One region of the Pseudarthrobacter sp. TRD_SC_9 genome, then DNA from elsewhere that is predicted to be linked to it. Evidence: predicted binding sites of a transcription regulator. Region 1 holds the regulator's gene; the other holds the start of a gene.

Evidence for each region. The regulator Rex, encoded in region 1, represses fermentation and respiration genes when NADH is low (regulators of the CRP and FNR family bind a similar motif). The targets are predictions, from matches to a motif close to CTTGTGAANNNNTTCACAAG.
Region 2: a site for Rex is predicted at 9,111-9,130, ahead of ACWA13_RS10550 (glyceraldehyde-3-phosphate dehydrogenase). Genes of this name have one in related genera too.

The regions. Positions count from the first base shown of each region.
Region 1 is NZ_CM143956.1:3,074,201-3,088,401, forward strand. Features, by position in the region: gene ACWA13_RS14350 (TlpA family protein disulfide reductase) at 1-274, opposite strand, end outside; gene ACWA13_RS14355 (histidine phosphatase family protein) at 298-978, opposite strand; gene ACWA13_RS14360 (YceI family protein) at 1,227-1,775, shown strand; gene ACWA13_RS14365 (hypothetical protein) at 1,913-2,524, shown strand; gene ACWA13_RS14370 (hypothetical protein) at 2,716-3,465, shown strand; gene ACWA13_RS14375 (redox-sensing transcriptional repressor Rex) at 3,520-4,212, opposite strand; gene ACWA13_RS14380 (glutaredoxin family protein) at 4,303-4,557, opposite strand; gene ACWA13_RS14385 (HAD family hydrolase) at 4,668-5,480, shown strand; gene ACWA13_RS14390 (30S ribosomal protein bS22) at 5,610-5,708, opposite strand; gene ACWA13_RS14395 (helix-turn-helix domain-containing protein) at 5,893-6,105, opposite strand; gene ACWA13_RS14400 (3-deoxy-7-phosphoheptulonate synthase) at 6,235-7,365, opposite strand; gene ACWA13_RS14405 (glycoside-pentoside-hexuronide (GPH):cation symporter) at 7,581-8,909, opposite strand; gene ACWA13_RS14410 (acetylxylan esterase) at 8,965-9,969, opposite strand; gene ACWA13_RS14415 (rhamnulokinase) at 10,015-11,532, opposite strand; gene ACWA13_RS14420 (bifunctional aldolase/short-chain dehydrogenase) at 11,544-13,601, opposite strand; gene rhaI (L-rhamnose isomerase) at 13,622-14,201, opposite strand, start outside.
Region 2 is NZ_CM143956.1:2,248,322-2,262,522, reverse strand. Features, by position in the region: gene ACWA13_RS10615 (NAD-dependent protein deacetylase) at 1-19, shown strand, start outside; tRNA gene ACWA13_RS10610 (tRNA-Val) at 106-181, shown strand; gene ACWA13_RS10605 (N-acetyltransferase family protein) at 316-831, shown strand; gene ACWA13_RS10600 (hypothetical protein) at 915-1,205, shown strand; gene ACWA13_RS10595 (FadR/GntR family transcriptional regulator) at 1,361-2,095, opposite strand; gene gndA (NADP-dependent phosphogluconate dehydrogenase) at 2,276-3,712, shown strand; gene epsC (serine O-acetyltransferase EpsC) at 3,826-4,401, opposite strand; gene cysK (cysteine synthase A) at 4,438-5,373, opposite strand; gene msrA (peptide-methionine (S)-S-oxide reductase MsrA) at 5,439-5,963, opposite strand; gene ACWA13_RS10570 (Nif3-like dinuclear metal center hexameric protein) at 6,086-7,006, shown strand; gene ACWA13_RS10565 (zinc ribbon domain-containing protein) at 7,128-7,865, shown strand; gene ACWA13_RS10560 (YaaA family protein) at 7,871-8,641, opposite strand; RNA gene rnpB (RNase P RNA component class A) at 8,698-9,082, shown strand; gene ACWA13_RS10550 (glyceraldehyde-3-phosphate dehydrogenase) at 9,345-10,826, shown strand; gene ACWA13_RS10545 (hypothetical protein) at 10,901-11,110, shown strand; gene ACWA13_RS10540 (HNH endonuclease family protein) at 11,258-12,055, shown strand; gene ACWA13_RS10535 (acyltransferase domain-containing protein) at 12,052-12,945, opposite strand; gene def (peptide deformylase) at 12,945-13,517, opposite strand; tRNA gene ACWA13_RS10525 (tRNA-His) at 13,615-13,687, opposite strand; gene orn (oligoribonuclease) at 13,860-14,201, opposite strand, start outside.

The sequences.
Region 1 (14,201 bases):
AATTCAGCACCGTCACCTTGCCCTGGAGATCTGCGGGGGTAATGGTGGTGCCGTTGAACAGCGTGCCGTTGATTTCGACGGCGGCAGCCCGGTCGGCTGCGGTGAATTCGGTCACGGAGCCGTCACCTGCCACATAGTTCTTGTTGTCCCCGGCCTTGGCCTGCCGGGCCAGGGCGTCCTCCTGGGCGCAGCCGGACAGGCCCAGGGTAAGCCCGGCCAGCGCGGCGCCGCCGGCCACAAGTACGGTTCGGCGAGAGGCCATCGCGGAGTTCATTGGGCGGTTCCTGGCAGCCATGCTCAGGCTCCCGGAGTGGTGGACGCACCGGGAAGGAGTGCGGCAGCAGGCTCGTGGTATTCAACGCGCAGAAGGGTCCCGTCGGCGTCGAACACCAGGGAGGTGACGGATGTCAGGGTACATTCGCGCTTGCGGGGATCGTGCCAAAGCCGCCGGCCTTCCGCGCTCAACCGGGTGGCCCAGATGGGGAGCTGGTGGCTGACCAGGATGGCCTCGGCGCCACGCTGCTCAAAGTCGGTACCGGCCAGTTCTCTGGCATGGAGCCGCGCATCGTGGACGGCCGCCATGACGCGCAGGGCCTGTGCTTTGTAGGGTTCGCCCCAGGACGGCCGGAGCGGGTTGACGAAGTGCTGCCAGTGCCGGAGCCTGCGGAGCTCCGCCCTGGTGACCTTGAGCCCTTCGAAGCGGTTTTCGGCCTCGATGATGCGATCCTCGGTGGCGATCTCCAGGTTCAACGCCTGCGCGGTGGGAAGTGCCGTTTCCTGCGCGCGGGTCAAAGGCGACGCGGCGAGGTAAACGATATTGGCGCCTTGCGCAGCACGCTCCGCAAAGTAAGCGGCGGCAGTCTGGGCCATTCGCTGGCCCAGTTCGGAAAGGTGAAATTCTGGAAGCCTGCCATAGAGAATCCCCTGGGGATTGTGGACCTCTCCATGGCGGAGCAGATGAACCGTGGATTGGGGCATGTCTACCAGTTTCTCAAAGATCTGGGGCGATTCGAAATCTTCTACCGGAAGTAGAACTTCCGGCCGGGCCGGGTAGTTCCGCAGGTGTTCCAAAAAAGTTTCAAAAAAGTTCGTGAATCAGGGAACAAAACATGCAAATGCATGTTTATACTGGATGCAGCAGTTAGTTGATACTTCAACAGATGAGGCTTCAACCAACGATCAGACGCTCTCCCCCTGAGCCCGTAACTAATTGAAGGAGCACCATCATGGCACTTCCCACCGATATCACCACCGGCACCTGGACCCTCGACAACTCCCACAGCGAGATCGGCTTCACCGTCCGGCACGCTGGCATCAGCAAGGTCCGCGGCCAGTTCAAGGACGCAGAAGCCACTCTGGAACTCGCCCCGAATGTCACCGACTCTGCAATCAACGCCACCATCAAGACCGCCAGCTTCGACTCCGGCGACGCCAACCGCGACGGCCACGTCCGCGGCGAGGACTTCTTCGACGTGGAGAAGTTCCCGGAAATCTCCTTCGTCTCCAAAGAACTCGTAGACAACGGCGACGGCTTTGAGCTGAACGGCGACCTCACCATCAAGGGCATCACCCGCCCCGTCACGCTGGAAACCGAGTTCAACGGAGTGGCCGTGGACCCGTTCGGCAACACCCGCGCAGGTGTCACCGCGCAGACCACCATTAGCCGCAAGGACTTCGGTCTGACCTGGAACGCCGTCCTCGAAACCGGCGGCCTGCTGGTCAGCGACAAGGTCGGCATCAACCTGGAACTGGCCTTCATCGCTCCCGCGGCTTAGTCCCACCGCCTCGCTGACACGCGACAACCGCCCGCCCTCGGACACTAATGTTCGACGGCGGGCGGTTTGCTTTGTTTTCATCACGACTTCCACGCCAATTCGTAGATAACACGGCCGGCCACGCCTACAGTGAACCCATGAGCAACCAGAGCGACATACCGCAACCCGATTCAACCGGGACACCTGCCGGCCAGAGCCCCACCACTCCCCCGGCCGGGTACCAGCCTCCGCCGGCCCAGGGTTACCAGCAGCCCGGCCCGCCGCAGAGCCACCAGTTCCAGATGCCCTCCGACGCACCACGCAGCTTCGACCAGGTCATGCCCAAGGGTGGCTTCTCTGGTATTTTCAGCGTCGCCGGAATGCCCACGGAGCTCAAGGTCTCCTACTGGATCTGGGTCATCACGGGCATCCTGGGCGTCCTCCTGGGTGTTGTGGGGTTCTTCTTTGCCTTGGTAGCAATAGCCGCACTGCCCGCCTTCGGTGTGGTGGCTGTGCTCCTGGTCCTTCTCATGCTTGTACTTTCTGCTGCCCAGGTTGTCCTGGCGATGAAAATGAAGGAAGGCAAGTCCTGGGCCCGCATGGCCCTGACCGTCATTGTGGCAGTCACCTTGGTTATATCCCTGGTTCAGTCCGGCATCGACGGAGGAGGAGGCTGGTTCGGCTCCATCCTCGGTATCGTGGCAACCGTTTTGATGTGGCTGCCCAACTCCCGGCCGTGGTTCGAACAGCGCACGCCCGCAACCAACTGACCACCTGCTGAACACGCCTACGCCCCGGGCAACCCGGAGCGTAGGCGTTTTTGCAGGCCAGTGCACAATTTATTGCCTTTAATGACCCACCAGTCTGCCGGTGGGAGGTACGGTGGAATCAGCCATGCTGGGGGCACGGCTTGCGTTGTTCCCGGCTCCGATGTTTCATCCAGATTCGCGAAGGAACGCTCATGACCACTCCTCCCGTCCAGCCGCCTCAAGGCAACGATCCGGAAAACGCCCCGCAGCAGCCGGGCTACGGCCAGAACGCACCTCAATATGGTCAGCAGTCACCCCCGCAGCCGCAATACGGCCAGAACGCTCCCCAGTACGGTGAGCAGGTACCGCCGCAGTATGGGCAGGCTCCCCAGTACGGCCAGCAGCAGCCCGGCTACGGCCAGCAGGCTCCCTATGGCCAGCCCCCTGCCCCGTATGGTTATCCGTCGGAGCAGTCTCAGCCAGCCGGAGACCGCGCCGTTCCGCCGCAGGTGGACCTCTCTTTCAAAATGATTCTCGCGGCAGGAATCCTGTCCGCCGTTAGCTCGCTCATCATGGCCTTCACCGGCGGCGATTACTTCTTGGAGTCGATGGAGTCACAGATCCAATCGCAGGGTGAGGAAGTTCCCCCCGGAATGGCCGAGGGCATGCAGGGTGCTGTGATGGTTGGAGGAATCATCGCCGCTCTGCTGTCCCTGGGTCTCTATGCCCTGGTGGCCTTCCCGGTGCGGAAGGGAAAGAACTGGGCGCGGATCCTTGGAACTGTTTTTGCCGCCATTTCTGTTTTTGGCCTTTTCAGCCTGTTCCAGTTCGGTCCGCTATACGGCGTCCTGCAGCTCATTGTGATCCTTCTGGGCATCGCGGCCATTGTGCTGCTCTACCTGCCGGCCAATGCGCCCTACTTCCAGAAGCAGCAGCCCTTCGGTAACCCGTACAGCCGCTAGCGCAGGTCTTCAGGCGCAGCACACTCTCCGCGGACGCAGCCCGCGGGCCACAGCTTAGGCTGTTCGGCCCGGGGTCTGCGTCCGTTGTGCGTGGTAGGCGAGGATCTGGAGCTCGGTGGCCATGTCCACCTTGCGCAGATTCACGCCCTCGGGCACCTGGAGCACTATGGGGGCAAAGCTCAGGATGCTGGTGACTCCTGCGGCCACTACCCGGTTACAGACGGCCTGGGCAACCGTGGCCGGCAAGGCAAGGACCACCATGTTCGCGCCGGTTCGTTCCAGGACCGTTTCCAGGTCCTGGACATCACTGACCCGCAGCCAGCCGACCTCGTTTCCCACCACCATCTGGTCGGCGTCGAAAATCGCCACGACGTCGAACCCCCGGGACTCGAAGCCGCCGTACCGCGCCAGGGCTTTACCAAGGTTACCGGCGCCCACAATTGCGACTTTCCAGTCGTGGGTCAGGCCAAGGGCCGCCGCGATGTGCCTGCTGAGGTACTGGACCTCATAACCCACGCCCCGCGTGCCGTAGGAACCAACGTGCGAGAGGTCCTTGCGCAGCGTTGACGAACTCACCCCTGACGCCTCCGCCAGGGAGTCCGAAGAAACAGTCTCGATGCCCTCGGCCAGCAGCGAATTCAGGGCGCGCAGGTAGAGCGTCAAGCGGGCCACCGCTGCCGGTGGAATCTGCTTCGCAGTCCCGCCATCGCCCTGGATGGCAGAGGGTGTTGATTCCAAGGAGGTCACTGTCTGCTCCGTCGAGTCGCGTTGTGTCTACACTCTAGGGCCAGGACGCCTGAGCCAACAAAGCGGGCGCCCACACCTGAGCCCGTTTCATTACGCCGCCAGGATCCGCCGCAGCAGCCGGTCCAGGCGGCTTTCGTCAATGGTCCAGAAATCCCGCTGTACACCGTCCACCAGCAGCACGGGGATCTCTTCGGCGTACCTCTGGCCCAGTTCAGGGTGCTGGTCCACCAGTTGTTCCGACCATTCCAGTCCCAGCCCGGAGGTGACGCGTTCGACGGCGGCACGCGCCCGTGTGCACAGGTGGCAGTCTGATTTTGTCAGTAGTACCACTTCCGGTTTTGCCATGACTTAAAGGTAGTCCTGCAGGCACCGGCGGGCTGCATCGGGAAGGTGCTACCGGCAGCGAAGCTGGTGGCCCGGCAGCTGCGTCCGGACCCATTGGCTAGACTCAAGGCATGCCCGAGGAGAAGTATGTCGCCGTAGCCACGCGCCCGACCCCTCCGTCCCCTCTTGGCGAGGCAGCCTTCTTCGACGTGGACAACACACTGATGAAGGGCGCCAGCCTGTTCCACGTGGCCCGCAAGATGTACCAGCGGAAAGCCTTCACCTTGCGCCAGGCCAGCGGTTTCGCCTGGAAGCAGTTCAAGTTTGTGATGCGCGGCGAGAACCTCAGTGATGTCCATGCCGTCCGCGACTCAGCCCTGATCCTGGCGGCAGGCATTACTGTGTCGGATATCAAGGCCCTCGGCGAGGAAGTCTACGACGAGATGATCGCCTCGAGGATCTGGCCTGGAACCAAGGCTCTGGCCGAGCAACACCTGCGCGTCGGGCGGAGGGTCTGGCTGGTCACGGCCACACCCATTGAAGTAGCCACCGTCATTTCCACCCGCTTGGGGCTGACAGGCGCACTGGGCACGGTGGGAGAAGTGGAAGAAGGCGCCTACACCGGCCGCCTGGTGGGTGACATCCTGCACGGTTCTGCCAAGGCGGCTGCCGTAGAAGCCATGGCAGACTCTGAAGGCCTGAACCTGAAACGCTGCTGGGCCTACAGCGACTCCTATAACGACATTCCGCTGCTCACCCTGGTGGGACATCCTGTGGCGATCAACCCCGACGCCCGGCTCCGCAAGCACGCCCGCGAGCACAACTGGCCCGTGTACGACTTCCGCTCGGGCCGTCGCGCAGCAACCCTGGGCCTCAAGGCCGCCACGGTAGGTGGCGCAGTTTATGGCCTGTGGAAGGGCTTCGCCCGCCTCCGCAGCCGCTGACCTTTCAGCCACTGAGTGGCAGGGTCTTGGGTCCGCCGGGATAGTGCGGGCTGGTTCCGAACCGGGGCCTGGACGCAAAAATGCCCGCTGCCTGACGGCAACGGGCATTCACGCAGTGAAGTAGATGATCTACTTCTTGTTGCGGCGCTGGTGACGGGTCTTGCGAAGCAGCTTGCGGTGCTTCTTCTTGGCCATACGCTTGCGACGCTTCTTAATAACTGAACCCACGAAAGTTCCTCACAAACTAGATGTAGTACCTGTCTGATGGAAATGTTCGTGGACAATGCTACGAACTGAAACAACGGACAGATTCTTACAATGACGTAAAACGTTCCTTAACAGGGTACCGCCTATCAGGGGCACCTACTGACCGCCGCCGTCAGGGGCGACGGCAGGGCCACAGCAACAGGGGTCAGGCAGTGTCCGACTGGCCTTCCACCACGGCGCCCTTGAGGTATTGCTCAACAGCGTTCTCAGGAACCCGGAAGGAGCGGCCAAAGCGCACGGCCGGCATCTCTCCTGAGTGGACCAGACGGTACACGGTCATCTTGGAAACGCGCATAACCTCGGCCACCTCGGCCACGGTCAGGAACTTCACGTTGGAGAAGTTCTGATCTGCGGACATCCCATATTCCTTTGCTCCCGGTGCTGTTCGGCAACCGCCTTTACGGCGCGTCGTCACCGGGCCTTCGAACAACCATGTGCTAGATACTCTAGAGGTTCAGGGTGCCAATGTGAAAGTCCATCCGGCTCTTCATCCAGCAAGTTGAGCGCTCCGGGCGCCACGCCTTTTCCGCGCCGATGCCGCCAGCTGCTCAAGCACGGAAACGGTGACGTCCCATTCCATGCAGGCGTCCGTCACACTCTGGCCGTACACCAGTTCCGTACGGCCTGCCGCATGCTCCGCCACGTCAAGATTCTGCGCGCCTCCCACCAGGAAGCTTTCCAGCATCACGCCGCCGATTGCGTCCGCGGCGGGGCCGCCGTCCTCCAGCCGGGCACCGAGTTCCAGCGCAACCTCGGCCTGGCGGTGGTGGCTCTTGCCGCTGTTGGCGTGGCTGGCATCAACGATCAGCCGCGGGTTGAGCTGCTTGCCTTCCAGCCGCTCAGAAGCAGCCTCGACGTCGGCAGCTGAGTAATTGGGCCCCTTGCGTCCGCCACGCAGGATCACGTGCGTGTCCGGATTGCCCGCTGTTGCCACATGCGCGGCGCGGCCTTCATCGTCAATGCCGAGGAAGGCCTGCGGGGCCGAAGCGGCACCGCAGGCGTCGATCGCAACCTGGAGGTCGCCGTCGGTCCCGTTTTTGAAGCCGATGGGCATGGACAAGCCGGAGGCCAGCTGGCGGTGGATCTGACTTTCGGTGGTCCGGGCACCAATGGCGCCCCAGGAAACCAGGTCCGCCATGTATTGCGGACTGATGGGCTCCAGGAATTCGGTGGCGGTGGGCAGCCCGAGCGCGGCGACGTCCTGCAGGAACCTCCGCGCGGTACGCAACCCGGTCACCATGTCGTGGGTGCCGTCCAGATTCGGATCGTTGATCAGGCCCTTCCAACCCACCGTGGTGCGCGGCTTCTCGAAGTAGGTCCGCATAACAATCAACAGCTCGGAACCGTGAAGCTGCGCCTGGACTGCCAGCCGACGCGCGTAATCGAGCCCCGCCTGCGGATCATGGATGGAGCAGGGGCCAACGATCACCAGCAGCCTGTCATCAACGCCATCCATGATGGCCCGGACTTCGTCACGGCCGCGCTCGACGACGTCCGTCACGTGGGCGTCCAGCGGCAGCTCGGCCCTCAGTTCCCGGGGCGTGGGAAGGGCGGCGAAGTGGCTAACACGGAGGTTCGACGTCGAACTGGCGGCTGTGGCGGTTGCTGCGGGGGTCATGAGGGGTCCTGTTCCGGAGATGGAAGCGGGCCCTTAATCAGAACCCGCCGTAGATATGGCGAAGGGCAGAGAATAATCTCTGCCCTGTTGGCTCTGAAGGAAGTTGGGTGCGTGTCAGTTAGACGCGGGCTCCTCCAGAGCCAACGAAAAATACGCATACCAACGGTTAGTCATAGCCACCACCATAACCGCCAGCCGCCGCCGTCGCAAAACAGCTACGTCGTTTCACGGGACAGGCTGGCCACCAGCTCTGCGTGCTTCTTGTCCGTCAGGCGGTACCAGCACATGATTCCGACTGAAGCCAACACCAGCGCCGCCGGGAGCAGGCCGGCAGCTGCCCGGATGGCGAGGGTGGCAGTGCCGGACTGCTCACTGATGCCGGATACATAGCCGCCCCAGGCGAGTGAGAAGGCCACCAGGGCGCCGCCGAATCCCATGCCCAGTTTCCTCGTTGCGGCCAGCAGGGCGTAATTAATGCCCTGGACCCGGACTCCCGTTTTCCACTCGCCGTATTCGACCGTATCCGCAATCAGCGCCCAGGTGAGGATGCTGACGGTGGCGGAGGCCAGCAGTCCCAGGATCAGTCCAGCCAGGCCAAGCAGGGGCACGTCCGCGGGCGCTGAGAAGACCAGAAGGCCGCCCAGCACACCCAGGATGCCGCCGCCGCTGTAGACCGCCCGTTTGCCCCATCGGGCCACCGGCCGGGGTATGAGCACAGCCAGGGTCAGCGTGATGACCACCTGGGCTGCCGCCATAAGGGGAAACAGGTCCACCCGGGACAGGACATCGCGAAGATAGAAAAATTGGGAAGCCCCGGTGGCCGTGGTTCCGGTGACAAAGAGGACGGAGCTGATGCACAGGATCACCAGGGGTGAGTTTGCCTTAAGCGCCGCGATGCTCTGGCTCAGCGTGATCTTGGGGACGCTGCCGGGAACCTGCTCGAGGCAGACGGTACCGGTAAAGAAGTAGAGCGCGGAACCCACGACGACGAACACCAGGGTGACCCAGGTGAAGATCTGCTGCATATCCTGGCCTGCGCCCAAAAGCGGAGCAATGAAGAATCCGAGGCTGGCGCCGACCGACAGCCCTCCCAGGGTGCGGGCGCCGCCAAGCCGCGCCCGCTCCTTCGCATCCTGCGTCATTGCTCCAACCAGGCAGCCGTACGGGACGTTCACCAGGCTGTAGGACACACAGACCAGTCCGTACGTGCAGTAGGCGTACAGCAGCTTCATAGCGGGGTCCACGTCCGGGACGTGGAAGGCCGCTGCGCTAAGCACCAGGGGAACGAAGCCAAACATCAGGAACGGACGGAACTTACCCCACCGTTTGCTGTTTACGCGGTCTACGATGCGCCCGGCTGCTATGTCGGTGAAGGCATTAAAAACCCGGGCAACAAGCAGCAGCGTTCCTGCCGCTGCTGCGCCGATGCCGGCCACGTCCGTGTAGTACACCAGCAGGAACATATTTCCGGTGCTGATGATCATGCTGTTTGCAGCGTCGCCGGCTCCATAGCCAAAGACGCTGAGCCTGCTGAGTTTCTTCATTGGTTCCCAGTTCTGCGGGACTCAGAAACCGTTTTCTCAGTCCCGCACTAAGAACTTACCCCAAGATCTTCCGTAGAAACAGCAACTGGCGGATCCATTGCTGCTCCTGGCCACCCTCATGGTTGTTGAACCGGTACACCTCAATGTCCTTGACCGGCGTCCCCGCGTCGCTGCCGTATGCGTTGAAGCTGGCAAAAACTGTCGACGGCGGGCAGATATCGTCCATCTGCGCAGCCGAGTAAAGCGCCGGAACGGCAGCCCACCTGGCGAGGTTGACGCCGTCGAAATAGTTCAGCACCTCAAGGATGGACTCATACCGCTCCCGGTGCCGGGCCAGGAAGCCCGCGATCTCGGGGTAGGGTCCGCGCGGGGTGATATCGATGGCACGCGGGAAGTCCTGCAGGAACGGGACGTCGGGCATAGCTGCCACCACGCCGTCGAGCCTTCCGGCTACCAGCCCGGCCGCGGCCACCACGATACCGCCGCCTTGGCTGACGCCCTGCAGCACCACCCGCGAGGAATCGACGGCGGGGTGGGACTGCGCTGCCTCCACCGCGCGAAACGCGTCCACATACACCCGGCGGTAGTAATAATCGTCCTGATGGCTGATACCGCGGGTCATCAGGCCCGCGAAGGCGACGTCGCCGGCCGATTCGTGCGGATCAGGAGTGTCACCGCGCGTCCCACCCCAGCCCTGGCCCCGGGTATCCATGATGAAGTGCGCGTAGCCCGCCTGGGCCCATCTGGTGTCCTCGTTGACCAGTCCCCTGCCGCCGGAATAGCCCACGTACTGGACCACCACCGGCAGCTCATCTGCTGCGTCACGACCGGCCGGCAGGTGCAGCCAGCCCCTAATCGGGGCGCCGCCGAAGCCGGCAAACGTGACGTCGAAGGTATCGATTACGGCGAGGTAGTTTTCCACCGGCTCAAATGTTGCCGCCAGCGGAAACTCACGGGCTTCTTCTATGCTCCGGTCCCAGAATTCCTTGAGGCCCGACGGCGGCACCACCGGTGACTCATATTCGCGAAGCTTCTCCAGGGGCAGGTCAAAAAGGGGCATGGCTTCCGTTCCTGAGGCAATGTGCGGGAGTGTTGCTGGCTGGGATCAGTCTGCCAGTGCGGCGATGCCTGGAACAGCAGCTGACACCGGGCGTAATGTCACCGGTTCAGCAGGCCTGATCAAGCCCCGGAGCTCGCGCAGGCCCCCGCTCACCTGGCCGGCCGCCCTGGCTTGGATCAGGACGTTGCCGAGGGCCGTAGCTTCGACCGGACCGGCGATCATTGTTTTGCCCGTAGCATCCGCCGTGAGCTGGCACAGCAGCCGGTTCTGCGATCCGCCACCCACAATGTGAACGACGTCGACGGCAACATCCGCGAGGCGTTCAGCGTCGGCGATGGTCCGCGCGTATCCGGCCGCCAGGCTGTCCATGATGCAGCGGGTGATGGCTGCAGGGTCATTTGAGAGCTCGCCACCGGACTCCCGGACGGCGGCCCGGATGCGCTCCGGCATCCGGTCAGGGGCAATGAAGGCGGGATCGTCAGCGTTGATCTGGGGGCCGCCGGAGGGCAGCGCCGCGGCAGCCTCCAGCAGTTCCGGCAGGTTCGGGGCGCCGTTGCCGTCTTCGTTGCCGGACCCCCAGCTGCGCTGGCATTCACTTAGCAACCAAAGGCCGCCCACATTGCGAAGGTAGCGGATGGTGCCGTCCACGCCGCGTTCGTTGGTGAAGTTCGCCTGCCGGCTGGCCTGGGTCAGCACGGGACGACGCAATTCCACGCCCACCAGGGACCAGGTGCCGGAGGAAATGTAGGCGAAGTTTTCAGTGGCGGCCGGTACCGCGGCCACTGCCGAGGCGGTGTCATGCGAGCCGACGGCGACGACTGTGGTCTCCGGTGCCAGCCCGGTCCGGCTGGCGATTCCGGGCAGGATCGCGCCGACGGTTTCGCCTGGCTGCACCAGCGGCGGGAACAGATCCGGACGCAGCCCCAGGGCCTGGAAAAACTCGCTGGCCCACTCCCCTGCAACGGCGTCGAACAACCCGGTGGTGGAGGCATTGGTGGCCTCTGTCCTGCGCTGGCCGGTCAGCAGGAAAGCTATGAGATCCGGGATCAGCAGCGCCTGGACGCCGTCGAGGTCAGCCTCGGCCGCCAGCTGGTAAATGGTGTTGAACTGCAGGAACTGCAGGCCCGTGGTGGCATAGAGCTGTTCAGGAGCCAGTGCGGCGTGCACGGACCCGACGACGGCTGCGCTGCGGCTGTCCCGGTAGCTGAAAGGCTGGGCCACCAGCTCGCCGGCGTGGTTGACCAGGCCGTAGTCCACTGCCCAGGTGTCAATACCGATGCTGGCGATGGTCTCACCGGCCGCCGCTGCGGTTTCCGCCGCTGCTGCCAGCCCCTTGAGTACCTCCGCGAACAGTGAGTCGAAATCCCAGCGCAGGCCGCCGTCGGACTCCACTACTGCGTTGGGGAAGCGGTGGACAACCTGCAGATCAACGGCGGGGCCGGAGCCGGACGTGTCCTTGGCCTTGACCCTGCCCAGGATGACCCGCCCGGAAGAGGCGCCGATGTCTACTGCTGCGAACACCGGAGTAGGCAGGATGTCCTTGGTCTCGACAGGCTCGACCACCGACTCACCCGTCACCGCAGGAAAGCGGCCGCGACGCCGGCATCCACCGGGATATGCAGGCCTGTGGTGTGGGACAGTTCGTTGCTGGTGAGCACGGCGGCGGCGTTGGCCACGTGCTCCGGGAGGACCTCGCGCTTGAGCAGGGTCCGCTGGGCGTAGTACTCGCCCAGTTTTTCCTCGTCCACGCCGTACACTGCGGCGCGCTTGGCACCCCAGCCGCCGGCGAAGATGCCCGAGCCGCGGACCACGCCGTCGGGGTTGATGCCGTTGACCCGGATGCCGTGCTCACCAAGTTCAGCGGCAAGCAGGCGGACCTGGTGGGCCTGGTCGGCCTTGGTCGCCGAGTACGCAATGTTGTTCGGTCCGGCAAACACGGAGTTCTTGGAGGAGATGTAGATGATGTCTCCGCCGAGTCCTTGCGCGATCATGGCCTTGGCACCTGCCTTGGCTACCAGGAACGAGCCCTTCGCCATGACGTTGTGCTGCAGGTCCCAGTCCTTTTCGGTGGTTTCCAGCAGCGGCTTGGAAATGGACAGGCCGGCGTTATTAACCACCAGGTCCAGGCCACCGAAGGCCAGCACGGCGGCGTCAATGGCTGCCGCGACCTGCGCTTCGTCGGTCACGTCAGCCTGCACGCCAACGGCAACGTCGGGGCCGCCGAGCTCTTCGGCGACCTTTTCCGCATTCTCCAGGTTCAGGTCCGCGATCACGACACAGGCGCCTTCGGCGGCGAGCCGGGTCGCGATGGCCTTGCCAATGCCCGACGCCGCACCCGTCACCAGGGCGATGCGGGTGGCGTGGCTCTTGGGCTTGGGCATCCGCGCCAGCTTGGCTTCCTCCAAGGCCCAGTACTCGATCCGGAACTTCTCGGATTCCTCGATCGGGGCGTAGGTGGAGATGGCCTCGGCGCCGCGCATCACGTTGATCGCGTTGATATAGAACTCGGCAGCGACGCGGGCCGTCTGCTTGTCTTTGCCGTAGGAGAACATGCCGACGCCGGGAACCAGGACGATTGCCGGGTCCGCACCGCGCATCGCCGGACTCCCGGTGGTCGAGCCTGTCGAGACCGTCGCGTGGCGGTCGTAGTACGCCTGGTAATCCTCGCGGTATTCCGCGTGCAGTTCCTGCAGGCGGGCAATGGAGTCCTCGACGGAAGCTGCGGCCGGGAGGTCCACAACCAGCGGCTTGACCTTGGTGCGCAGGAAGTGATCCGGGCAGGAGGTGCCCAGGGCGCCCAGCCGGGGGTGCTCGGATGATTCCAGGAACTCCAGGACGCGGGGATCGTCGGTGAAGTGGCCCACCTGCGGCTTGTCCGTCGAAGCCAGGCCACGGATCACCGGAGCCAGCGCTGCAGCCTTGGCGCGGCGCTCCGCCTCGGGCAGCGACTCGTAACCCGGGAGCTTCGCACCGAAGGGTTCGGCCTTGCCATTTTCGGCGATGAACTTTTCAGCTTCGTCGATGATCCACAGCGAATTTGCCTCCGCTTCCTCGCTGGTGTCGCCCCAGGCCGTGATGCCATGACCGCCCAGGATGGTGCCGACAGCCTGCGGGTTGGCGTCCTTGATGGCCGCGATGTCCAGGCCAAGCTGGAAGCCGGGGCGGCGCCAGGGCACCCACACCACTTTCTCGCCGAAGATCTGCTTGGTCAGCGCTTCGCCGTCGACTGCTGTAGCAATGGCGATGCCGGAATCCGGGTGCAGGTGGTCAACGTGGGCTGCATCCACCAGGCCGTGCATCGCGGTGTCGATCGACGGCGCGGCCCCGCCTTTGCCGTGCAGGCAGTAATCAAACGCAGCCACCATCTCGTCCTCGCGCTCGACGCCGGGGTAGACATCCTTCAGCGCATTCAACCGGTCCAGCCTGAGAACGGCAAGGTTCTGTGGCTTCAAGGTGCCGAGGTCCCCGCCGGAGCCCTTGACCCAAAGGAGCTGGACGTCTTCTCCGGTCACCGGATCCTTTTCGGTGCCCTTGGCGGAGGTATTGCCGCCGGCAAAGTTAGTGTTCCGCTTGTCCGCACCCAGGCGGTTGGAGCGGGAGATCAGCTCGTCAACAGTGTTGTTCTGCGTCATTGTGTTTTCCATCGCTATGCTCACGCGCCCCATCCGGCCTGGTGACCGCCCACGCGGTCTTCGTTGATCTTCTTCTGATAACCGCTGGCCTTGAAGGCGGCCATCGGGTCCGCGGGCAGGCCACGGGATTCGCGCCATTCGGCCAAGGCCGGGCGCACGTCGGTGTAGAACGCGTCATTGAAAATTCCGTTGGCGGCCAGGACATCGCCGGAACGCTGCGCTTCAGCGAGTGCTGCGGTGTCCACCAGCAGCGCCCGTGCCGTCATTTCCTGGACGTTGAGGACCGAGCGGATCTGGCCCGGGATCTTCTCCTCAAGGTTGTGGCACTGGTCCAGCATCAGGGCGACGCCGGACTCCTTGCCGAATCCGCCGCCCCGGATCACCTCGTACATGATCCGGAAAAGCTGGAACGGATCGGCCGCGCCCACAATAAGGTCATCGTCCGCGTAAAAGCGCGAGTTGAAGTCAAAAGAGCCCAGCTTGCCCAGGCGGAGCAGCTGCATCACGATGAACTCGATGTTGGTGCCGGGAGCGTGGTGGCCGGTGTCCAGGCAGACGAACGCCTTCTCGCCAAGTGCCACGGTCTGGGCGTAGGAGGTG
Region 2 (14,201 bases), 830 kb from region 1:
GGAATTGCCGGCGCCTTGAGCTGCGTCGATTGGCTTTTGCTCCGGGATGTCGGGTAGAGTTGCTGTTCGTTGGTTGACGCGGCAAGCCGTTCAGACCGGCAGATTGGGTCTTTAGCTCAGCTGGTAGAGCGCCACGTTTACACCGTGGATGTCATCGGTTCGATCCCGGTAGGACCCACCACAGAAAACAGCCCCCGAGCGCGTAAAAGCGTGTCGGGGGCTGTTTCGTTTCTTCGCCTGGTCCTTGGGCTGCTCCCGGGTTGTCCTCGTTGCCGGCGGGAGCGCGGGTACGTTCAACGGCGGGAGGCGGAATCAATGGAGAAGCCGGATGAAGGCGATCATGTGCCGTCGTGGTCCTTACGGGCGGGAAAAGACGCAGACTTCCTGCAGTGCGCCGAGCTTTGGATGCGGGCGGTATCGCTCCGTGACGGCACACCTAGCGATCCTGAGATGAAACGGAGAGCACTTGCCAAGCTCACGGTACCGGGAAGCATACTTTCCATCGCGGAGAAGGGAACCAGGACCATCGGATTCGTAGCGGCCGTTGAGAAGACGCCGCAGGAAATAGCCGGCAGAGCGCACCTGGCTTTGCTCGCGGTGGATCCTGCTTGCCAATCCCAGGGGCTGGGGCGCTCCCTGCTCGCCAATATCACCGACACCCTCATGGCGCAGGGATTCACTGAAATTACGCTCGGCGTCCTTGAGGAGAACCTGGCGGCGCGCAGGATCTACGAGACCGCGGGCTGGCAGGCGACCGGGCGGGGGGTCTTCAAGGATTCAGGGCGGCCCTGCATCCACTACCTGCTGAGACCGAAAGCAATGACTGCATAAGCACTTTCCTTCGTGCAGGCGACGCATGCTGCAGCATCACGAGTGTCCAAGGCATTGTCAGTGCCTTCCCTTACCGTGGCGGCATGGAACACGTGGTACTCAAAACTTCCCCTGACGGTTCACCTCTGGCGGTCGTGCGAGACGGGAATGAATGGCTTGTCGGCGCCGAGCCGGTCCGGTGGTACGAGCGGGTCAACTGGTGGGAGTCCGAGCGGCGAATGCCGCGGGGAGCCGGCCGGGTTGATATTGAAATCCTTCAAGTGCAGGCGCGGCTGGGCCGGACCAGCGGTTCCGAGTTGGTCACCATGGAACTGGTTCGGGACGGTCAGGGCGGCGGCTGGCAGGTGCGGGCAATGCCGGCAGCCGCTGCCTGACCGGGGGACAGGGACGCCCGGTTAAAGTGGAGGGCCTTCCACCGCGACTATTGGGGGATGCCGCGGTGGAAGGCTTGAAATGAATATACAGTGAACAATCCGCAAACAAAAAATCCAATCGATGGCTAAGTTCTCATCCCCACGGAACCAGTAGTTCACCGGCCGCTGGGCCGCACGGGAATGAAGATTCTGGGCTGATCAACCCAGGTGTCGGACATCCGGGACATGGTGCGGCCCATGATCCTGGCCGAGGCGTCCCGGGCCGCAGCAGCGTCTGCGGCGCTGACGGCCTCGGCCAGGTCCACATGCCACTGCAGGGCGGCCTCGTGCGGATGGTCCGGCATGAGGCCATGCATGGTGCGGCCGGTCAGAGTCTCCGCCACCTGGCCCATCAGGTTGGCGAACATTTCGTTCCCCGAACCGGAGAGCAGTAGTGAGTGGAAGGCGATATCCAGCTCCAGGAACCGGGGCACGTCACCGGCGTGGCCGGCGTCGCGCATTGCGTGGGCGACGTCCACCAGCTCACTTCGGAGGGCAGCCGGTGCGTTGAGAGCGGCCAGTTCCGCGGCGGCTGGTTCGACGGCGGAACGCAACTCGGCCAATGAGCGCAACTGTGCGCCGCGGCCTTCACTGGCGAGCCGCCAGCGGATGACCTGCTGGTCAAAAGGGTTCCAGCTGCTGACCGGAAGCACCCGGATGCCGACGCGCTTGATGGTCTCCACCAGGCCCAGGGACTGCAACACCCGGACGGCCTCCCTGATGACAGACCGGGAAACCTGCAGTTCCTCTTCGAGCTGTTCTGCCAGCATCACGTGGCCGGCGGACAGTTCCCCATTGATGATGCGGGTGCCCAGGTTCTCAATGGCACGGTGGTGCAGGCTGGTTGACATGAGACAAGCCTAATGCGCGGCAGGCCCCGTTATTGGTCCGCATCCTAGACTGGGAGGACAGCCAGCATTCCAAAAGATGGGCAGCGGTTTTCCGGGGTCCACTGAATATATATGCTTTATTACGAGCACACCACGTATTCACACCACGTACCCGCCTCACAGACCTGAATTGGAGTTTTGATGTCTGCACACATCGGTGTCACCGGCCTCGCGGTAATGGGCGCCAACCTGGCCCGCAACCTGGCTCGGAACGGCTTTACCGTTGCCTTGCACAACCGCTCGGTCGAAAAGACCGACGTCCTGCTGGAAAAGTACGGAACTGAAGGCGACTTCATCCGCACCGAAACCCTCCAGGAACTGGTGGACTCCCTGGAGAAGCCCCGCCGCGTCCTGATCATGGTCAAGGCCGGCAAGCCGGTTGACTCCGTTATCGAACAGCTTGAGCCCCTCCTGGAAGCGGGCGACATCATCATCGACGCCGGCAACTCCCACTACGAGGACACCCGCCGCCGGGAAGCCGCGCTGGCCAAGAAGGACCTGCACTTCGTGGGCATCGGTGTTTCCGGTGGCGAAGAAGGCGCCCTTAACGGGCCCTCCATCATGCCGGGCGGCTCCAAGGAGTCCTACGACGCCCTGGGCCCGCTGCTGGAGAAGATTGCGGCCCACGTCGACGGCCAGCCCTGCTGCGCCTGGATCGGCACTGACGGCGCCGGCCACTTCGTCAAGATGGTGCACAACGGCATCGAATACGCCGATATGCAGGTCATTGGTGAAGCCTTCGACCTGCTGCGTTCCGGTGCCGGGATCGAACCTGCAGAGCAGTCCAAGATTTTCGCCGAGTGGAACAAGGGCGATCTGGCCTCCTTCCTGATCGAAATCTCCGCCGAAGTCCTCGGTCACGTCGACGCCCGCTCCGGAAAGCCGTTCGTAGACGTCGTCGTCGATGCTGCCGGCCAGAAGGGCACAGGCCGCTGGACCGTTATCTCCGCGCTGGAACTCGGCTCGCCGACGTCAGGCATTGCCGAATCCGTGTTCGCCCGCGCACTGTCCTCACAGACGGAGCAGCGCAAGCTGGCGCAGGAACTGCTGGCCGGCGAAGAAATCCCCGTCGAAATCCCGGACACCTTCGTCGAAGACGTCCGGCAGGCGCTGTACGCCTCCAAGCTGGTCTCCTACGCCCAGGGCCTGGACATGCTGACTTCCGCTGCCAAGGAATACGGCTGGGACCTCAAGCTGGATGAAATCGCCTCGCTGTGGCGCGGCGGCTGCATCATCCGCGCCGAGCTGCTCAAGGAAATCACCAAGGCCTACGCTGCCGAGGACAAGCCGGCCAACCTGCTGTTCGCCCCGGCGTTCACCAAGGCGATCGCCGAGGTCCTGCCCGCCTGGCGCCGCGTGGTCTCCACCGCCGTCCAGCTGGGCATCCCGGTTCCGGTCTTCTCGTCCTCACTGGCTTACTACGACGGCCTGCGCCGTAAGCGACTGCCCGCTGCCGTAATCCAGGGCCAGCGCGACCTTTTCGGCGCCCACACCTACGGCCGGGTCGACGTCGAGGGCACGTTCCACACCCTGTGGGGCGAGGACAAGTCCGAGATCGAAGCTGTGGACACACACTGATTCCACCTCTGCCGGCACCAAGCCGGTGAAAATAGAAATGGCCGGCAACCCTTGGGGCTGCCGGCCACTTCTGTTTACAGGGATTCTTTAATGTTGCAGGGATTCTCTGATGCCTAGATGACGTAGTACTCTGCCGGATCCACCGCAGGCTTGGTCTCGCTGCGGGCATCGCGGTGCCGCCAGGTGGCAGGAACGCCAGTCAGGATGGACGCCGGCGGAGCGTCTTTCACAACCACGGCGTTGGCGCCTACGGCGCTGTCGCTGCCGATGGTAATAGGCCCCAGGATTTTCGCCCCGGCTCCAATGGTGACGCGGTCTCCGATGGTGGGATGCCGCTTGACCCTCGCCAGTGAGCGTCCACCGAGCGTGACGCCGTGGTACATCATGACGTCCTCGCCGATTTCAGCTGTTTCACCGATCACTACACCCATGCCGTGGTCGATGAAGAACCGGCGCCCGATCGTGGCGCCGGGATGGATCTCGATGCCGGTCAGGAACCGGCCAAACTGCGATATCAGCCGTGCCGGGAAACGAAGGGCAGGATTCTGCCAGAGCAGATGCGTCAGCCGGTGGATCCAGATGGCATGCAAGCCGGAGTACGCAAAAATGTTCTCGAAAGAACCTCGAGCCGCCGGGTCATGTGACCGGGCGGCTTCAAGGTCTTCTTTTAGTCGTGCAAAAAAGCCCAAGGGGTTCTTTCTGCCGGAGGGGACCTTGCGGGCTGGTTAGCCGCGGATGTCGTCGTAAAGGACTGTGGAGATGTAACGCTCACCGAAGTCACAGACAACTGCAACAATCAGCTTGCCGGCGTTTTCCGGCCGCTTGGCCAACTCCAGGGCGCCCCAGACGATTGCTCCGGAGGAAATACCGCCCAGGATGCCTTCCTTGACGCCCAGTTCGCGGGCAACCGCGACGGAGTCTTCGAGGGTGGCATCCAGAACTTCGTCGTAGACATTGGTGTCCAAAAGTTCCGGGATAAAGTTGGCGCCAATGCCCTGGATCTTGTGGGGTCCGGGGCTGCCACCGTTGAGGATGGGGGAGTCCTTGGGCTCCACGGCCACAATCTGCACGCCGGGCTTGCGCTCCTTCAGGAACTGGCCGACGCCGGTGATGGTACCGCCGGTGCCTACGCCGGAGACGAAGATGTCCACCTCGCCGTCGGTGTCAGCCCAGATTTCCTCGGCCGTGGTGGCCCGGTGGATGGCCGGGTTGGCCTCGTTGGCGAACTGCTGGGCCCAGACGGAGTTCTCCGTGTTGGCGACGATCTCCTGGGCCTTCTCCACAGCACCGCGCATGCCCTCGGAACCGGGGGTCAGGACGATCTCAGCACCGTAGGCGCGGAGCATAACGCGGCGCTCGGTGGACATGGTCTCCGGCATGGTCAGGATGACCTTGTAACCGCGGGCCGCGCCCACCATGGCCAGGGCGATGCCCGTGTTGCCCGAGGTGCCTTCCACGATGGTTCCACCCGGCTTAAGTGCGCCGGACTTCTCCGCGGCATCAATGATGGCTACGCCGATGCGGTCCTTAACGCTGTTGGCAGGGTTGTAGAACTCCAGTTTGACGGCCACTGTGGCGTCAAGGCCTTCAGCGATCCGGTTGAGGCGGACCAGCGGGGTACCGCCGATCAGCTGCGTTACATCGTCGTAGATCCGTGCCATGTGCAAACGCCTATCTCTAAGGAGTGAATACTGGGGTCAGCCTAACCAGCCACGTGACGGCGTTGCTAAGCATTAAGCCATGCAGAGTAATATTTCCTTGCCTTCGCCAGCTTGGGGTTGATGATGACCTGGCAGTATCCCTGTTCCGGATACTTGGCGTAGTAGTTCTGGTGGATTTCCTCAGCCACATGGAAGCGCGGCAGCCTGACCAACTCAGTGACAATCGGATCACGCCACAGCGACTGGTTGCGTTCGATGGCTTCCTCAAAGAGGATCTTCTGTTCGGTGGTCTCATAGAACATCACCGAACGGTACTGGGTGCCAACGTCGTAGCCCTGCCGGTTGAGCGTGGTGGGATCGTGGAGGGCGAAGAACATGTCCAGGATCACTTCCTCCGGGATCACCGATTCGTCGAAGGTGACGGCGACAACCTCAGCGTGGCCGGTCGTTCCGTCGCACACGGAGTAGTAATCAGGATTCGGGTCATGGCCACCGGTGTAGCCGGACACCACCGACTTCACGCCGCGGGTTCGCTGGTAGACCGCATCGAGGCACCAGAAGCAGCCTCCGCCAAGAACAAAAGTTTTCATGCCCTCTTCAATGCTTGACGGCGCCGGAGAATTCCCGCTGGCTTCCAGCCTAGGCGATCGCGCACGGTTCAAAGTCGCCGCAAGGTTCGCGGCGGGCCGTGCGCATAGGGTAAAACGGTGGGATGGAAGCTGTAGAACCTGACTCTCCCGATGGCGCCGAGGTCGCCGGCAATGACGGTGGGGGAGGCGACGGCGGGACCTCGTCCGAGGCGCCTACGCTCGCTGAAGTGCTCCTCGCCGTTGAGGAGCTCTGGCCGGAGTCCCTGGCCGAGAGCTGGGATGAAGTGGGCCTGGTTGCCGGCCGTCCGGCACGGAAGGTCAACCGGATCATGTTGGCCGTTGATCCCACGCTGGAAGTCATCGAGGAAGCCGTCGAATGGGGTGCGGAACTGCTGCTCACCCACCATCCTTTGCTGCTCCGCGGGGTCACCTCCGTTGCGGCCACCACCGCCAAGGGCGAGGCCGTGCATCGCCTGATCGAGTCCGGAACAGCGCTGCTGACCGTTCACACCAATGGTGATTCCGCCATCGGAGGTGTTTCCGATGTCCTGGCCGATGCATTGGGGATCCAGGACGCACACCCCCTCACTCCATCCGCCCAGGGATTGCCGGAGGAAGGTATAGGCCGGGTGGGCGAGTTGTCCGAAGCAGTAACGCTGGGCGACTTTGCCGCGCGTGTCTTCGGCATCCTGCCTTCCGTTGCCGGGGGAGTCCGGGTGGCAGGTGACCGATCCGGGGTGGTGCGTCGCGTGGCTGTCTGCGGTGGCGCGGGGGATTCCCTGTTCGAGGAGGTACGGGCCAGCGGGGCGGATGTCTACGTGACCGCTGATCTTCGGCACCATCCAGCTTCGGAAGCCCGGGAATCCGCCGTCGACGGCCGGCCCTACCTGATCGACGTCTCACACTTTGCCAGCGAATGGCTGTGGCTTCCGGCCGCTGCCGCGGCACTGGGCAACGTGCTCTCCGACCAGGGCCACGATGTCGAGATCCAGGTGAGCGGAACCAACAGTGACCCTTGGGACTTCATACTCACTCCGGGCTAAGCCTGGTGTTCGAGGGCCCCGGGTGAGCGAAGCGAACCGGGGGAGCAGGCCAGGCGCTAGAGTCTATACAGCGCCGCGAGGCGCGCCGGCGGGTGCCGGCGTAAACTTATGGAGGTAAATAGTGGCCAAGGCAGCACCGGCGGAACAGTTGAAGTTGCTTGAATTGCAGGCGTTGGATGCCAAATTGACTTCGCTTGCCAGCCGCCGCCGCGTCCTGGAATCAGATCCGCGCATCATCGACTTGCAGGCGGCGCTGTCCGTGGCCAACGGCCAGCTCGGAGCGGCGAAGGTGGCCGTCCACGATGCCGAGGCCGAGCTCAAGAAGGCGGAGGCCGACGTCGAACAGGTTGCCTCACGCATTGAGCGCGACGAAGCACGGCTGAACAGCGGCACGGGACTCTCGAAGGACCTCGTCGCCCTGCAGAAGGACATTGTCTCCCTGAACAAGCGCCGCTCGGACCTCGAAGACGTTGAGCTGGAGGTCTTGGAGCGCCTGGACACACTGCGTGCCACACAGGCCCAGCAACAGGAGATCGTTGACGGCATTCAGGGCTCCTTCGCGGGAATCCGGGCCGAACTGGACGAGGCATTGGCCGAGGTTGAAGCAGAAGCTACCGTGGTCCGCGGCCAGCGCGCCGAATTTGCCGCAGGACTGGATGCCGGAATGCTGGCCATTTACGAGAAGACGCTGGCCAAGCGCGGGGTAGGCGCGGCACGCCTGTTCCACGGCAAGTCCGAGGGCTCCGGGATGCAGCTGAGCCCGGGCGACCTCGCGGAGATCAAGTCCGCTGCAGAGGACGCCATCGTCTTCTGCCCCGACTCAGGCTGCATCCTGGTGCGCTCATCTGAGTGGGCCTGACCCCGCTAAGACCCGGTGGGGAGGATGATGTTCAGCGCATGGGCCTTCCCTGCCGAACCGGCAACCAGCTCCGCTGCCCATTTCTCCCGGGTGGCCTTCAGTAGTTCCGACGGCGTTGCGGCCGGTTTGCCGCGCCGGCTCAGCAGATGCCGGGCCAGCTCGCCCCGGGTGTGCTTGGCGAAGTGGCTCACCACTTTCCGGACGCCATTAACCTCGGTGAAGACGTTCACGGCCACAGTCCGCCCTGCAGGCGGGGCCCAGGCAGCGGCATAAGTGCTGGAGCGGCAGTCCACCAGGAGATGTCCCTCGGTGTGTTCGGCCAGTGCCGCCGCAAGCTGCGGCTTCCAGAATGAGGCGAGCCGCCCAACGCCGGGCAGCGCGGTCCCCATGGACAGCCGGTAGGCGGGCACGCTGTCGCCAAAACGGATGGCACCCCACAGCGCTGACACAATCAAGACGTCGCGGTCGGCTTTGCGCCGTTGGGTGGAGGTAAGGGTCCGGTAACCCAGGGCGTCGTACAGCACGCCCGAATAAATGCTGTGCGCGGGTGCGGCAGGTTCGGCGTGAAGCCGGGTATTACGTTCGACGTCGCCACTGAGTGATGCGCCGACGCCCAGTAGCGCGAGGGCATCCTGGTGCGCACTGACCGTCCCGAGCGTTTCCAGCACCTGTGCCCTGGAATTGTTAAGTTCAGGGAAACTCAACTCGGACCAGTCCACGGCTGTGCCTTTGACTGCCGGGGTTTTGCCTTCGGACGGGGGGAGGAGAATCAGCACCCGTAGATCCTACCGGGAAGGAACTGCCGGGCCTGCCCGGTAGACTGGTGGACGGATGGGTTGACCAGGCGGCCGCGCGTCACGCAAGTGGCTCGAGGAACGTCCGGGCTCCATAGAGCAGGGTGGTGGGTAACGCCCACTCGGGGTAACCCGCAGGACAGTGCCACAGAGAACAGACCGCCTGCTGTCCCGTCCTTGACGGGGAGGCAGGTAAGGGTGAAACGGTGGTGTAAGAGACCACCAGCTCCCCGGGTGACCGGGGAGGCTAGGTAAACCCCACCCGGAGCAAGGCCAGACAGGGCATGATTGAGGGCTGCTCGCCCGAGTGCCCGGGTAGGCCGCTGGAGGACGTCGGCAACGGCGTTCGTAGATGGATGGCCGCCACCCCCTGACGGCAACGGCAGGGGAGGACAGAACCCGGCGTATCGGTCAACCCATCCACCTTCCATACACACGTAATGCGCCCGGTCATGTGAGTGACTTCACGGCCTTGAGGGCGTTGAGCGCATGCCCCGGACTCTAGAATGGGTACCGGACGTAGAAGTTCCTCCGCCGGATATGCGTTCACAGCCGGCGGTTTTTCTTTGCGCTGATCCAGATACCAGGGCTGGACCGAAGCCCCGGAGCTGCGCCATCGGATAACCTCCGGCGGCGGACTTCCGCACACAGGGACGTGGGCGGTTGAACCGAGGAAGGTAGTTGAGTGAGCCAGACTTCAGACTCTTGTCTTGATACGTGGATGGGCCGGGAGGCTCTTGCCGAGGCCATGATTCCCGTGATTGGCCGGTTGTACCGCGAAAACAACGTGGTCACCAGCATTCACGGACGAAGCTTGATTAACAAGTCCACCATGAACATCCTCAAGGCACACCGTTTCGCCCGCCGGATGAGCAAGGACGAACTGCGCCTGGAGGAGACCGCCCCGCTGCTGGACACCCTCGCCGGACTGGACCTGGGTGCGGCAGCCATCGACATCGCCCGCCTGAACCAGAAGTTCAAGGCCGAGGGCAACGGCGCCACCCTGGAAGAGTTCCTTCGCGCCGAACTGGCCGACGTTGTGGGTAAGCGCGGCGCAGACGACCGCACCAGCACCGACGTCGTACTCTACGGCTTTGGCCGCATCGGCCGCCTGCTGGCCCGCCTCCTGATCGAAAAGGCCGGTGGCGGCCACGGCCTGCGCCTCCGCGCCATCGTGGTCCGCCGGGGCTCCGACAAGGACCTCTCCAAGCGCGCCAGCCTGCTGCGCCGCGACTCGGTGCACGGTTCCTTCGAAGGCACCATCCGCATTGACGAGGAAGCCAACACCATCACTGCCAACGGTGTACAGGTCCAGGTCATCTACTCGGACAACCCGGCCACCATTGACTACACCGTCTACGGGATCAGGGATGCCCTGGTGGTGGACAACACCGGCCGGTGGCGTGATGCCGAGGGTCTGTCCCAGCACCTGCAGAGCAAGGGCGTGGCCCGGGTCCTGCTGACTGCGCCCGGCAAGGGCGCCCTGAAGAACATCGTGCACGGCATCAACCACGGCAGCATCGAAGACACGGACCAGATCGTGTCCGCAGCGTCCTGCACCACGAACGCCATCACACCGGTGCTGAAAGCGATCAACGACAAATTTGGTGTAATCCATGGCCACGTGGAAACGGTGCACTCTTTCACCAACGACCAGAACCTGATCGACAACTTCCACAAGGGCGACCGCCGCGGGCGTTCGGCCGCGTTGAACATGGTCATCACCGAGACCGGTGCGGCCACCGCCGTCGCGAAGGCGCTCCCCGAACTCCAGGGCAAGCTTTCCGGCAGCTCCATCCGCGTTCCCACGCCGGACGTTTCGCTGGCCATCCTTAACCTGAGCCTGGAAAACGGCACCACCAAGGATGAAGTGAACGACTACCTGCGCCAGATGTCCCTGCATTCGGATCTGCGCAAGCAGATCGACTACATCGATTCCCCCGAGGTTGTGTCCACTGATTTCGTTGGTTCACGCCGTGCCGGCATCGTCGATGGTCTGGCGACGATTTCCAACGGCAAGAACGTTATTCTTTACGTCTGGTACGACAATGAATTTGGCTACAGCTGCCAGGTTGTCCGGGTGATGGAAGAGATGGCGGGCGTGAACCCGCCCTCGTTCCCTGCTAAGGAACCGGCTGCGGCGCTCGAGGCAATCGCCACCGCGTAGCACGGCAGCAGAAGTATCAGAGAATCCCGGCTGCTCCTCTGGAATCAGCCGGGATTCGGGCTCACACTGGTGGCATGGACACTGAATCAGCCGTGGAGCACGACACCGCCCTGGAACACGCCCTGGACGTGGCAAAGGCAAACCTCAAACAGGCAACAAAGCTGCTGAGCAACGCCAAGGCAGGCCATGCTGCCGGTGACGTTACAGCCGAGCGGGTCAGCCAGCTTGAAGACCTGTTCAAGCTGGCTGAGGAGGATTTGCGCAGGGTCATGCGGGAACAGTAGGGAAATCTGGCGTCCTCTGCTCCTCCACATTGTGGATATTGGCGAGACCGTCTGCGGTGTGCCCTAAGCTCTGTGGGTGCATGATTTAACCCCTGTAACGAACCAACCCGCGGAGGCCACCGCCTTACCACTGACAGGCCTGCCGACATGAGCCTCAACTGGCAGGCCTACCGGCGTACCCGGAGGCGATCCCGCCAGGCGTGGCTGGTGCTCGCTGTTGCGGGCACAGGGGTGATTCTTGGCACCGGCTGGTTCTTTGCCGAAGGACAGTTCGCCCTGGCCGAACCCTCCGTCGCCGGGCCCAGTGAAGTCCGGGTCTACGATGCCGAGTGGATGAAGCCCGTCATTGCTGTCCACGTTGTCCCGGACGTCAGGGCCGCGGAGGCCCTGGACTTTCTGGAAGTCAAAGGACGGGCGCCGAAGGACCAGTACTCCCGCGAGCAGTTCGGCCAGGCCTGGTCCGACGTTGACCGCAACGGATGCGACACACGCAACGACATCCTCCGGCGCGACCTCAGCGGGATCGAATTCTCCAAAAACTCTCAATGTGCCGTGGCGGCCGGAACCCTGGCCGAACCGTATACCGGCAAAGTGGTGGTCTTCCAGCGTGGAGCCCAAACCAGCCGGGAAGTCCAGATCGACCACGTGGTGGCGCTGGCGGATGCCTGGCAAAAGGGAGCCCAGGGGCTGACGCCTGCGCAGCGCCAAAGCCTGGCCAACGACCCCCTGAACCTGATCGCAGCGGACGGCGACGCTAATCAACAGAAGGGGGCGGGCGATACCGCCACCTGGCTGCCCAAGAACAAATCCATCCGCTGCCACTACGTCGCCCGGCAGGTTTCGGTCAAAGTGGCCTACCGTCTGTGGATAACCCAGGCCGAGAAGGACGCGATGAAACGCGTCCTGGATTCCTGCCCGGACCAACGAACCATCCGGGCCGACTAGGCGTCCTGGAGGCTTCCGATGTCCGGCAGTTGCAGGTGGCCATGGCCCAATTGCCAGGTGCCGCCGTCGTCAATTCTTTCCAGGACCGCCCGCTGGAGCGACGTTTCCCGTGGAAGACGGTCAAGGTCCTGCAGACCGCGCTTCCGGAAGGTGAAGTAGACCGCATCTTCGGGAGCATCAGTGCAATGCCCCACGACGAAGCGCCGGGCAAACGCGGCAATATTGCCGTGGGGGAGCACCCGGCTGAGGTAGGGATCAAGCATCCACGACGAGCACGTCGCCGCGCTGACCGGCTTGTCCGGAAAATGGGCAGCGAAGAAAGTCCGGGCAAGGGCCAGGCTGGCATCCACTGCGCCCGGTGTCAGTCCGGCCTCCCGTCCGGTCAGTTCCGGGATATGGATGTCCAAAACCCAGCCGCCATGGCCTTGGTTGGGCACCAGATGGTATTGAAGCCGGCCCAGCTGGAACATGCTGCCCGTCAGCTGCAGGGTCAGCCAGGACCAGGTTTCCAGGCCGAAGCTGCCATGGACCCGGCGGTGGATGGCCATTTGCCGTCCGATATCGGCAAGGATCAGGGCTGAGTCCTCCGCGGAAATGCCTTGTTGCCCATGCCACCGGACCACGCGGGGCGCGAAGCGCAGGATGGCCTCGATCCAGGTCTCTTCGGAGAGTCCGCCGTCCTCCGCAGGTTTTACGGCAAAAGACCCTAACCGGCGTTCCAGCTGTTCCATGGCCTGACGAACTCCGGATGAGGCAGCACGGGACAGCAGCGCAGCGCAGCTTGCCTTGTCAGCCTCATCGATACCAAGCAGCTCCAACCGCCGGGCAATGGCGTCGCTGTCCAGGGGCCCGGGATCCAGTGGCCGACTGTCTGTGGCTTCGGAACGCATCAGTGTCCGAACGGGTCGGGATCGACGCCGGGCATCCAGGTCAGGCCCGGCACGCCCCAGCCGTTGCGCTTGGCCTGCTTCATGGCCTTCCGCGCATACTTGTCGATCAGCCGGTTGACGTACAGCTTGCCGTCAAGGTGGTCGTATTCGTGCTGGATTACCCGCGCGAACCAGCCTGTGGCTTCAAAGTCCACGGGATTACCTTCGCCGTCGAAACCCTGCACACGGGCCCACTCGGCACGTTTCAGCGGATAGGCGCCGTCGGGGAAGGACAAGCAGCCTTCCTCTTCCTCATCCGGATCCGGCAGCGCTCCGGAGACTTTGGACAGCGTCAGCACCGGGTTGACCACCACGCCGGAGGGAGGGACGCCATCCTCGTTGGCGTACTTGTAGACGAAGATCCGTTTGCCCACTCCAACTTGCGGCGCCGCGAGTCCCACACCATTGGCGGCGTCGTTGGTTTCGAACATGTCCGCGATCAGGGTGCGGAGTTCGTCGTCGAAAACCTCCACCTCGGAAGCCCGCCGGTGGAGCACCGGTTCGCCCCAGATGGTGATTGGCAGAATGGTCATATCAAGGTCCTTCTCGCGAAGCCGGATAAAACAACAAAGGCTGCACCGGATAACCGGTGCAGCCTTTGTGGGGAACGGATCTGTACCGTCCTGAGCGGGTGAGCTACGGGGGTTGAACCCGCGACCTCCTGGACCACAACCAGGCGCTCTGCCAACTGAGCTAAGCCCACCATGTGCCATGCAGGACAGTCGAAGATCGGCTGTCCGGGAAGGCAACGTCAAATAGTTTACCTGCTGTTTGGGGGCACTTTGACCACTTTGGTGCTTTTGCTGCAAATTTCCCGCGAACTTCCCCCAAAAGTGCGGCAGATCACTCCCGGCCGCCCTGCTGGGTGCATTCTGCTACTCGTGGGCGGCACTGGCGAGACGCCGTGAAATTGCCTGCGCGGTTGCGGAATCCGGTCCCGGCGCCGGCACAAACACCGCCTCGCGGTAGTAGCGCAGTTCATTGATGGAGTCCCGGATATCTCCCAGCGCGCGGTGGCCGCCATGCTTGGGCGGCGACTGGAAGTACGCGCGGGCGAACCAGCGGCGGGACAGTTCCTTGATGGTGCTGACGTCAATCACCCGGTAGTGGAGATGCTCGACGACGGCAGGCATGTCCCGTGCCAGGAACACCCGGTCAGTGCCAACGGAGTTACCGCCCAGGGGAGCGCGCCGAGGATCCGGCACCCACTTTTCGAT